Regions from separate parts of the Mycobacterium sp. SMC-4 genome, predicted to be linked through region 2. Evidence: riboswitches for the same ligand, from Rfam matches in the RefSeq annotation. Region 2 holds a riboswitch; each other region holds the start of a gene.

Region 1 (3,273 bases), 1.5 Mb from region 2:
GCACGTCGACCGGTGACTCCTGGGCGACGACGGCGAGCGTGCGCGCGAACGAACGAGGATCCATCGCGCTCGCGGGTACGCCACCGAGGCGGATATCCCCACGCTCGGCGTTGAGGACCCGATAGATCGTCTTGAGGAGCGTGGACTTGCCACTGCCGTTCGGACCCAGCAGACCCACGCAGCACCCCGGCTCCACCGCGATACTCACGCCGTCGATCAGTAACCGTCCCCCAACCCGGATGGCCAACTCCCGCACGTCGACATCGACGGGGATCGTCATCGCGCACCGTCCAGTTGGCGGTCCCGCCGAGACATCAGGTACAGAAACAACGGTCCGCCGACAAGAGCGGTCAGGATGCCCACTGGGATCTCCTGCGGACTGGCCACCGTACGCGCCGCCAGGTCGACCCACACCATGAATGCCGCACCGAACAGCGCGCTACCGACCAACAGCCGGCGGTGCAGTGCGCCGACCAGAACGCGCACGATGTGTGGGACGACCAGGCCGACGAAGCCGACGGCTCCGGAGACGGCGACCATCACCGCCGTCAGCGCCGCGGTGGCCACGAACAGCTCCAGTCGCACCCTGACCACCGGCACACCGAGTGTCACGGCAGCCTCGTCTCCGGCCAGTAGAGCGTCCATCGCCCGCGCCCGAATGAGGAGCCACGCCAGCACCACCCCCAAGACGAGCGCCGGAAGGGCAAGTGTCGACCAGCGTGCGCGTTCGAAACTGCCGAGCAGCCAGAACAGCACCTGTTGGGCACCCCGAGGGTCGCCGAGGAAAACGAGGTAGCTGGTCAGTGCCGACAGGACATAACCCGCGACCACCCCGGTGAGCACCAACCGCAACGGATCCAGCCCGGCCCGACCCCGGCGAGCGACCAGGTACACCAACGCCATCGACACAGTGGCGGTGAGAAATGCCGCACCGCTCAGGCCCAACATGCCTAGCCCGAGTGCGCTCCCATAGACGATGACCGCGGCTGCACCGATGGAGGCGCCTGAGGACACCCCGAGTACGTACGGATCGGCAATGGGGTTGCGCACCAAGGCTTGTACGGCCACGCCGACCAGGCTCAGCCCCGCGCCCACCAGCGCGGCCAGAATGACGCGCGGGAGCCGAAGGTCCCAGATGATCTGTGTGACATGCGGAGCCACCGCTGAGTCCGCCGGACCGAACACTTTGGCTCGGACCACCTCCACCACGGTGTCTGCTGGAATCCGTACCGAGCCAATCCCGACGGCGATGACCAGCGAGACGAGACCCAGAGTGAGGACAGCAAGCATCAACGCTGCAAACCACGCCGGCGATAGTGCTCCGGCCGACGGCTGGTGCTGGGGAGATGTCCGGCGGCGGCCAGTGGTGGCCGCCACCCGTATCACGTCAGGGTGACGCGGATCCGGACTGACACGACCAGAGCCGCCTCTCGCGGGGCGGGTGTCCATCTGACACGGGCATGAGTATCCATCTTCGCTCTCCGTTCCGGGGTTTCCACGCCCCGTATCACCGGCCCGCGGCGGCGCAGTGTCCTGACTCCCGGATCGCCGCTCGCCCCGACCTTCCAGCCCATGGGCCGTGGTCACGCGTGGGGTCTGCTCCCCGGTCACAGTGGCGGGACCGTGCCGGAATCACACCGGCTTCCTCACCCCGTCGCGGCTGTTACCGCGCAAAGGGTACCGCGGGATACCCCGCGCCGCGCGCACGGGGTCACACGGCCCCGGTGGGCGGCAGACTACCCGTGGACCAAAGACACCGGTTCGAAGGTGCGCACCGGGCCGGCCACAGTCGCGCTGCATTGTGACAAGAGCGGCTCAGACATCTTGTTGCGCAGCGTGATTTGCACGGAACCGACGTCGTACTGCAGGACCACGCGCGTCAGCTCCTGCTCCGACTCGACGTCGAGCGGCGCGAACGCGTGGATGCGGTCGTCGCCGAGCTCCAGACGCGCGAAGTGCTGCGCGGCCTGGACGGCGTGCGGAAGCGAGGTGCGGCCCCGCAGGAACCGGGTGTCCAGCCGTCCATCGAGATAGCGGGTGACCAGACCCGCCGCATCCGTCGAGTCCACCCGGCCGTAACACAAACCCTCCGGCAAGATCAGCATGGTGGCGGCGAACCTGTCGCCCCCTAAATGTGAACATTCCCAGGTGTTTTCGGGATACGCCGCGGCGATCGCGGACACTGCGGCGCGACCGCGCACCGCGCAGCATTGATCGTGCTTGCCGTGCGCACAGACAGCCACCAGCGGACCGCTGACCGGCTCACCGCCGGAGCCGTCCAGAGGCACCTCGAGGTACTCACGGGGATCACCGACCTCACCGTGCCACAGCGACTCGACGCCTGGGTCGGCGTGCGCGACATACCAACGCCAGCGCGGCGTTGCCGAGCGACGGCCGTGCCGGCGGATGGCCGCAATGCGCAGCTTGGCGGCCTCTGCGCGGCGCACGACGGCACGACCCAGCTGCGGGTCGATGACACTGGGCGACTGCAGAAATGCCGACGGCCCCCAGCCGCCCTCAAGCTCGAGCAGCAGCCACGTGTGACCTGCCGAGGCGGTGCCATACATCGGATCGCCGCGCGCCAGGGACTGGTCGCTGCACGGCGTCGGCTTCACCACATCGGTCACGGGTGATCCACCGGCACGACGACCGCCTCACGCAGCAGGCGGCTCAGCACCACCGCGCCGTCGGCGGCATCCAGTCCGGGCAGCGAGTCGGCGCGCATCACGGAGCCGCGGTGCAGCGCAGCCAACGCGTCGGCGCACACGTCGGGGAAATCGATGGTGCGGTCCGGCAGGCACAGCCGCACCCGGCCGTGATGTCGGCCAATAGTGGCAACCAGGCCGCCACGCCAGCGCACCGCAACGGTGGCGGAATGTTCGGCCGCGTCGAAGACGGCCAGCGGCCGCACCGCCACCGGACGGGTCCGCTCCGCGTACTGCTGTGTCAGTCGCGTGGCCACTCCCTCGCTCAGCTCGGTGGTGCTGTCCCGCAGCGTCGCTGTCAGTTCAGCCAGGATTTTTGTTGCTGTGGCGACCATTTCGTCACGGTTGGTCGCATCGAGGGCCATCGGCAGGGAGCTGCGGAACTCTTCGTGGTCTGCCAGTTGGTCGACGAGCGCGCGCACCACATCCAGCCGGGTGGTCGCCGACACCCCGACGGTCAGGTGAATCGACACGGTGTCCTGGGCCCGCGCCGAGTGGATCCAGCCGCGCGGGAGGTACAGCGCATCGCCGGGAGCGAGCACGGTGTCGATGACCGGCTCGTCGTCGG
Region 2 (3,273 bases):
GGCGAATACCCAACAGCGATGCCAGGAATGCGTGCCTGCGAGACTGCTCCAGCAGTCCGTGGCGGGCATCGACGAGCACAATGGCCAGCTGCGCCGTCGAGGTCCCGGTGACCATGTTGCGGGTGTACTGGATGTGGCCCGGGGTGTCGGCGATGATGAACTTGCGCTTTGCGGTCGCGAAGTAACGGTAAGCCACATCGATGGTGATGCCCTGCTCGCGTTCGGCCCGCAGACCGTCGGTCACCAGCGCCAGATCGGTGTAGTCGTGTCCGCGTTCCTTGGAGGTGCGCTCCACCGCAGCGAGCTGATCCTCCATCACGGCCTTGGAGTCGAACAGCAGCCGCCCGATCAACGTCGATTTGCCGTCGTCGACCGAACCTGCGGTCGCGATGCGTAGCAACGTCGCCATCTCAATTCCTCCCGTCGCTGCGCACGGCCATGTCAGAAATACCCTTCACGTTTGCGGTCTTCCATTCCTGCTTCGGAGATCCGGTCATCGGCGCGGGTGGCGCCGCGTTCGGTCAGCCGCGACACCGCGGTCTCGGCGATCACCTCGGAGACGGTGGCGGCGGTGGACTCCACGCAGCCGGTGCAGGTGACGTCGCCGACGGTGCGGAACCGGACGGTCTTCTCGACGATCGGCTCGTCCTTACGGGGCTGCATGAACTTGTGCACCGCCAGCAACATGCCGTCGCGCTCGAACACCGGACGCCGATGCGCGTAGTAGATCGATGGCAGCGCGATCTTCTCGGCACCGATGTAGGACCAGATGTCGAATTCAGTCCAGTTCGACAACGGGAAGGCCCGGATGTGCTCGCCTTTGCGATGCCGGCCGTTGTACAGGTTCCACAATTCCGGACGCTGACTCTTCGGATCCCACTGCCCGAACTCGTCACGGAAGCTGAACACCCGCTCCTTGGCGCGCGCCTTCTCCTCGTCGCGACGCGCCCCGCCGAATGCGGCGTCGAACTTGTTCTCCCGAATCGCGCGCAGCAGCGTGAAGGTCTGCATCGGATTGCGCGAGGGGATGGTCTCGACCACCCGGCCGGCGTCGATGTCGTCCTGCACCTTGGCCACGACCAGGCGCACACCCGACTCGGCCACGAGCTCATCGCGCGCCGCCAGCACCTCGTCGAAGTTGTGGCCGGTGTCGACATGCATGACCGGGAACGGCAGACGTCCGGGCCGGAAGGCCTTGAGCGCCAGATGCAGCATCACGATCGAGTCCTTGCCGCCGGAGAACAGCAGCACCGGCCGTTCGAACTCGGCGGCGACCTCGCGGATGATGTGGATCGCCTCGGCCTCCAGCGCGCGCAGGTGGCTGAGTTCGTAGCGCCCGGCGTTTCGGGTCAGCTCGTCAGTGGCGGTCATCATTTCCTCATAAAGTTGGTAGAACTGACCATATTTACAGCCATAGTCAGAAATGGTGCCCGATGAACTTCTGAACTGTCAACATTTCGGTGTTACATTGCCCTCGTTCGACGCAGGGGAACGCCGGTGTGAATCCGGGGCTGTCCCGCAACTGTGACCCGATCGCGGACCGCGACGGGGAGCCAGATCGCCTGCGCGACGTTCGACACCACGAGGATGGACGACAACAGATGAATATTGCCGACGACGCGATTCGTCGTACCTTCGGCCGTCGACGGTTCCTCGTCGGCGCGGGAGGCGCCGGCCTGCTGACCCTGGGCGCTCCCCTGGTACTGACCGGATGCAGCACTGGCGGACCGACCGGCGAACCGGGCTCGGGCGAGCCGATCCGCGGCGGCACACTGCGCACCGTCTTCGCGGGCACCTCGGCCAGCGCCGACGTGCTCGACCCTCACGTGGTGCCGCACTCGGCCGGCGGCGCGGTGTCCAAGAACGTCTGGGAACGGCTCGTCGAATACAACAACGACCTCACGCTGCGTTATCGGCTGGCCGAGTCGCTCCAACCCAACGCCGACGGCACCCAATGGCGGCTCAACGTGCGCCGGGGAGTGCGGTTCAGCGATGGCAGCCCGTTGACTGCGGCCGACGTCATGTGGAGTCTGGAGCGGATGCTCGATGCCGACAAGCCGTCGTCGGGCGACCTGTCCATGATCGACCTCGCGGCCACCAAGGTTGACGGTGAGCACGCGGTGGTCGTCACGATGAAAGAGCCGCTGGCCGACTTCGGCTCCGTGCTGGCCGGCTGGTACGTCTACGTGGTCAAGGACGGCAGCACCGATTTCGACTCGACGACGCTGCCCGTCGGCACCGGCCCGTTCGTGCTCGAATCGTGGTCGCCGGGTGACCGGACGCGGTTGGTCCGCAACGAGACCTATTGGGACGGACCAGGATACCTTGACGCCGTCGAGATCCTACAGATCGCAGCGACCGAGCCCCGACTCAACACCTTCCTGTCGCGGGAAGCCGACGTCGTCTACGAGCTGGCGCCCGCGCAGAGCAACGCCCTGCGCGAACAGCCCGATGTCTATCTGGTCACCCCGCCGTCGGGTGTGATGTCCGCCTTCCAGATGAGAGTGGACATGGCGCCGTTCGACGATCCGAGGGTGCGCGAGGCGATGCGGCTCTCGGTGGATCGTCAAGCGATCGTCGACTCGGTGTTCTACGGTTTCGCCGAGCAAGGCAACGACCTCTACGGCAAGGGCGCTCCCTTCTACAATTCCGGGTTGCCACAACGCTCCTGTGATCCGCAGCGGGCTCGCGAGCTGCTGCGCGAAGCCGGCCACCAGAATCTGACCGTCACCCTGCACACCGCCGATGTGAGTCCGGGCCAACTGGAGTCGGCCACCCTGTTCGCCGAGCAGGCCAAGCAGTCGGGTATCACCGTCGAATTGCAGACCGAGCCGGGCGACATCTACTTCTCACAGATCTCCGGCAATCGGCCACTGACCCAGTCAGGCTGGTGGAACTACAGTCTGGACTACTTCTACGGCCAGGCCCTGACCTCCGACGCACCCGACAACGGCACCGGCTGGCGAAGGCCGGACTGGGACCGGAAATTCTACGAAGCGCGCGCAACGATGGATGCAGATCGCCGCGCGGCGCTTTACGACGAACTGCAGGAGCAGCTCTGGAACGAGGGCGGTCACATCCTGCACAGCTTCGCTCTGCAACCCACTGCGGTACGCACCCACGTGCAGGGAATCCGCGACGGCGTCCCGGGCACCGGCGATTGGGCGAACTTCTCGACCAGCTGGATCGCCCGATGACCGAGCCCGCGCCCCGAGCCATGAGGTGACGCGCTACGTCACCAGGCGGCTGGCCGGCGCAGCGATCGTCCTCTTC
Region 3 (3,273 bases), 550 kb from region 2:
ATCAATGGCGGACCGCCCCTTGCTTCGACGGCACTCCGAAGGTCAGACGCGAGAACTATACGGGACTCGTCTATGCCTACCTCTGTCCGTGCCCATCGCTGGAATATGAAGCCCGAGTCGGTGGGATTCGGCACCTCACCGGTCGGCGCACTAACAATTACGGAGTCTAGGAAATCACGCCAGAGGCGCTGCTTTTCCACATAAGAAGAGCCAGGGCGTGAGATCTCGCACGACAATGCGTGCACAGTACTGGTGAACAGCTTGCGAACTTGCTTATCACTGATGAAGACGAAGGAATCGAGCAGGGCAGTAGCATGGTTAATGTGCTGAGTTGAGAACCCTTCCAGCCAACGGACCGGATTCACCCTATCCGCCTCAGGCCATTCGCGTACCCGCCGAAGGTACATCTTTGTATCAAGTATTTCGTCTGCGTCCACGCTGCCCCTTGATCCCTTCACCAGCCGTTATGGTAGCCCCGGCTGCTTCCTCGGTCATGGACCTTCGACGACCTACACCGCCGCGACGAGTTCGGCGTGTCCCCAGTGAATGAGTTCAACTGGTCTTTACCCGTGCTGTTGGTACATGGTTGTGCGGGTCGAGGGCGGAGCTTCGGCGAGAACATGCGGCAGTGGGGCCTGCTGGAATTCCTTCGGCACCGTCGGCGACTGCTCGCTGTCTCACCGCGAACGGTGGCTGTCGCTGATGGTTGTGAGGGCAATAGTTTCAGGTTGTCGGGTATTCGGCGTGTAAGTCGCCGTGGAACAGTCGCCCGTAGAAGGGGTTCATCCAGGGGACTTCCGAGCATTCCGAATATCATGGTGGTGTGTCGAAGGCAGCTCTATGCGCTACGCGCCGGTCCTCGGACTTGAGTGAGCATTCGGCTGAGGTGTTCGCCGAGGCTGAGGGTTGCTAGGCCGAGGTTCTTTGAGAGCCCCGCTGTGATCAGCGCGAACGGGACCGCGGTCATTATGTACTGCCAAAGTGCCCAACCGACGAAGTTGTCGTTGGTAAAAGTGGCGTCCCGAGTCATGAACAAGATAACTAGAGCTATCAAGCCCATTAGCATCCATGCGGTTCCCTGCACCCGGAAATGTTAATGGCGACGACGACTAACCGCGCGGTCGAAGTCTCGGTGGCGCAGCTGCAGCGTCTAAAGGACGCCATCCGATGCCAACGAAGCACCGACCAAGCACCGACCAGAGGGGAGGGTCTAGCAGTAGGGCAACCGCCCGGAAACATGTCCTGATCTGCAAAAACGAGAAGTGCCCCCGGCAGGATTCGAACCTGCGACACCGGCTTTAGGAGAGCCGTGCTCTATCCCCTGAGCTACGAGGGCGTGGGACACCTTGAATCTAGTCGGTCGGAGCCCGCGATGGTTCTCGGGTCCCGTGGCAGGGGATGTCGGCCACGCGGTTGAGTGTCGGTGGGCCATCGGATACCTTATTGAAAATGGTTTTCAATAAAGCGGACGGGCGCTGGCGGTCACGCGCGTCCAGCCCGGGGTCTACCCATGCCACCACGTCGCCGCGCGAGGTATGGTCCCAGCGAGCTAGTTGCACCCACCTCGGTTGGGTCAGGGAATCCGGTGAGAGGCCGGAGCTGACGCGCAGCGGTATGGGGGACGGGCGGAGCAGCGGCCACTGGACCCGGCGACGGGTCTGGGAAGGCGCTCCGACTGGACGATCCCGAGTCCGAACACCTGCTGGCTCGGGCCCGGCGCACATTGCCGGGCTCGACTGTCGGATGGACCTCGCGATTGGGTCCCGGATCGGAAGGCGTCGGGTGTCTGGACGTTGGCGAAATATCGGATTGTCGGCTCTGCTGATCGGCCTGCTTGCCGGTTGCAGCGCTACCGCGGGTGCCCCTCCGGCCGCCGCCCCCGCGGGCCCCTCGGCTGGGAATTACCACGTCACGGTCCAGAACTGCGGCCGCACCGTGGTGGTGAACGCGCCGCCGCAACGGGCGATCACCATCGATCAGCCGGCAACCGAACTCCTGCTGACCCTCGGGCTTGCCGACCGGATGGTCGGTACCGCGTCGTGGAGTGACCCCGTGCTGCCCGATCTTGCCGCCGAGAATGCCAAGGTGCCCGTCCTGAGCAACGACCATCCGTCGTTGGAACGGGTGCTTAGTGAGAAGCCGGACTTCATCTACGCCATCTTCGACTGGTCGTTCACCGACGAGGGTGTCGCGCCGCGTGATCGCTTCGAAAGCCTCGGCGTGCCGACCTATCAGTCATCGAGCGAATGCACCGGCCAGAATGCGCAGCAGGAGCGGGCTTTGACACCGGATGACCTCTACGCTGAAATCAGCGATGTAGCAACAATCTTCGGTGTTTCCGAGCGTGGGGAAGAGCTGATCTCCTCCCTCAGCAGCAGAATGGCGACCGCAGCGGATGGCCTGGACGCCAACGGCCTCTCGTTGATGTGGTGGTATTCCTCGACGAAGGCGCCCTACATCGCGGGCTGCTGTGGGGCACCGGGCATCATCACCGAAGCCGTTGGTGCGACCAACGCCTTCGCCGACAACCGCCAACTGTGGCCGGAGATTTCCTGGGAGGCGATTCTGGACCGCGATCCCGACGTTCTGGTGCTGGCTGACCTCACCCGCGGCGACGATGGGGACAGCATCGCCGCCAAAATCGAGTTCCTGGAGTCAGATCCGGTCGCCAGTCAGCTGACGGCGGTGCGGGAACGACGGTGGATCGTGTTGTCCGGCAGCGAGATGGACCCGTCGCTGCGCAACGTCGATGCCGTCGAGAAGGTCGCGGCCGGGCTGCGCTCGCTGGGGATGGTCGATCGATGACCGCAGTCAGTGACCCCAGTGCGCTGCTCGCAGCATGGGATGCCCAGCAGGCCGCCTACATTGCTGACCGTGAAGGCCGATTCCGCATCATCGTCGAAACGGTCGGACTTGCCTGCGGTCGGGCACCGTTGGTGGTCGACTTGGCCTGCGGACCAGGGTCGTTGAGCGCTCGGATTCTCGACGCGATACCCGAGGCGACCGTGCTGGCCGTCGACCACGATCCGCTGTTGCTCGACATCGCCGCGCGCGCCGTCGGGGGAGTCCACGGCCGGCGAATGACCGTGTTGGATGCCGACCTGCAGGACGACGGTTGGACGGCGGCCGTGACCACCGCACTCGACGGGCGCGTGCCGGACGCGGTGGTGTCGACCACGGCCCTGCACTGGCTACCGCCCGACGAACTGGTCCGCGTCTACTGCGGGGCTTCATCACTGCTGGCTTCCGGCGGAGTGCTGTTGAATGGAGACC

What was found. A riboswitch is a leader RNA that binds a small molecule or an ion and turns the genes downstream of it on or off. The one in region 2 is predicted to bind cobalamin.
Region 1: another riboswitch for cobalamin. It lies ahead of KXD98_RS25940 (iron ABC transporter permease); the one in region 2 lies ahead of KXD98_RS18670 (ABC transporter substrate-binding protein).
Region 3: another riboswitch for cobalamin. It lies ahead of KXD98_RS21415 (ABC transporter substrate-binding protein); the one in region 2 lies ahead of KXD98_RS18670 (ABC transporter substrate-binding protein).

What each region holds. Positions count from the first base shown of each region.
Region 1 is NZ_CP079869.1:5,419,090-5,422,362, forward strand. It holds gene KXD98_RS25935 (ABC transporter ATP-binding protein) at 1-280, opposite strand, end outside; gene KXD98_RS25940 (iron ABC transporter permease) at 277-1,290, opposite strand; cobalamin riboswitch at 1,528-1,647, opposite strand; gene KXD98_RS25945 (sucrase ferredoxin) at 1,737-2,567, opposite strand; gene KXD98_RS25950 (cupin domain-containing protein) at 2,624-3,273, opposite strand, start outside.
Region 2 is NZ_CP079869.1:3,946,127-3,949,399, forward strand. It holds gene cysC (adenylyl-sulfate kinase) at 1-409, opposite strand, end outside; gene cysD (sulfate adenylyltransferase subunit CysD) at 442-1,371, opposite strand; cobalamin riboswitch at 1,449-1,585, shown strand; gene KXD98_RS18670 (ABC transporter substrate-binding protein) at 1,602-3,197, shown strand; gene KXD98_RS18675 (ABC transporter permease) at 3,223-3,273, shown strand, end outside.
Region 3 is NZ_CP079869.1:4,495,958-4,499,230, reverse strand. It holds tRNA gene KXD98_RS21420 (tRNA-Arg) at 1,264-1,336, opposite strand; cobalamin riboswitch at 1,534-1,722, shown strand; gene KXD98_RS21415 (ABC transporter substrate-binding protein) at 1,783-2,805, shown strand; gene KXD98_RS21410 (trans-aconitate 2-methyltransferase) at 2,802-3,273, shown strand, end outside.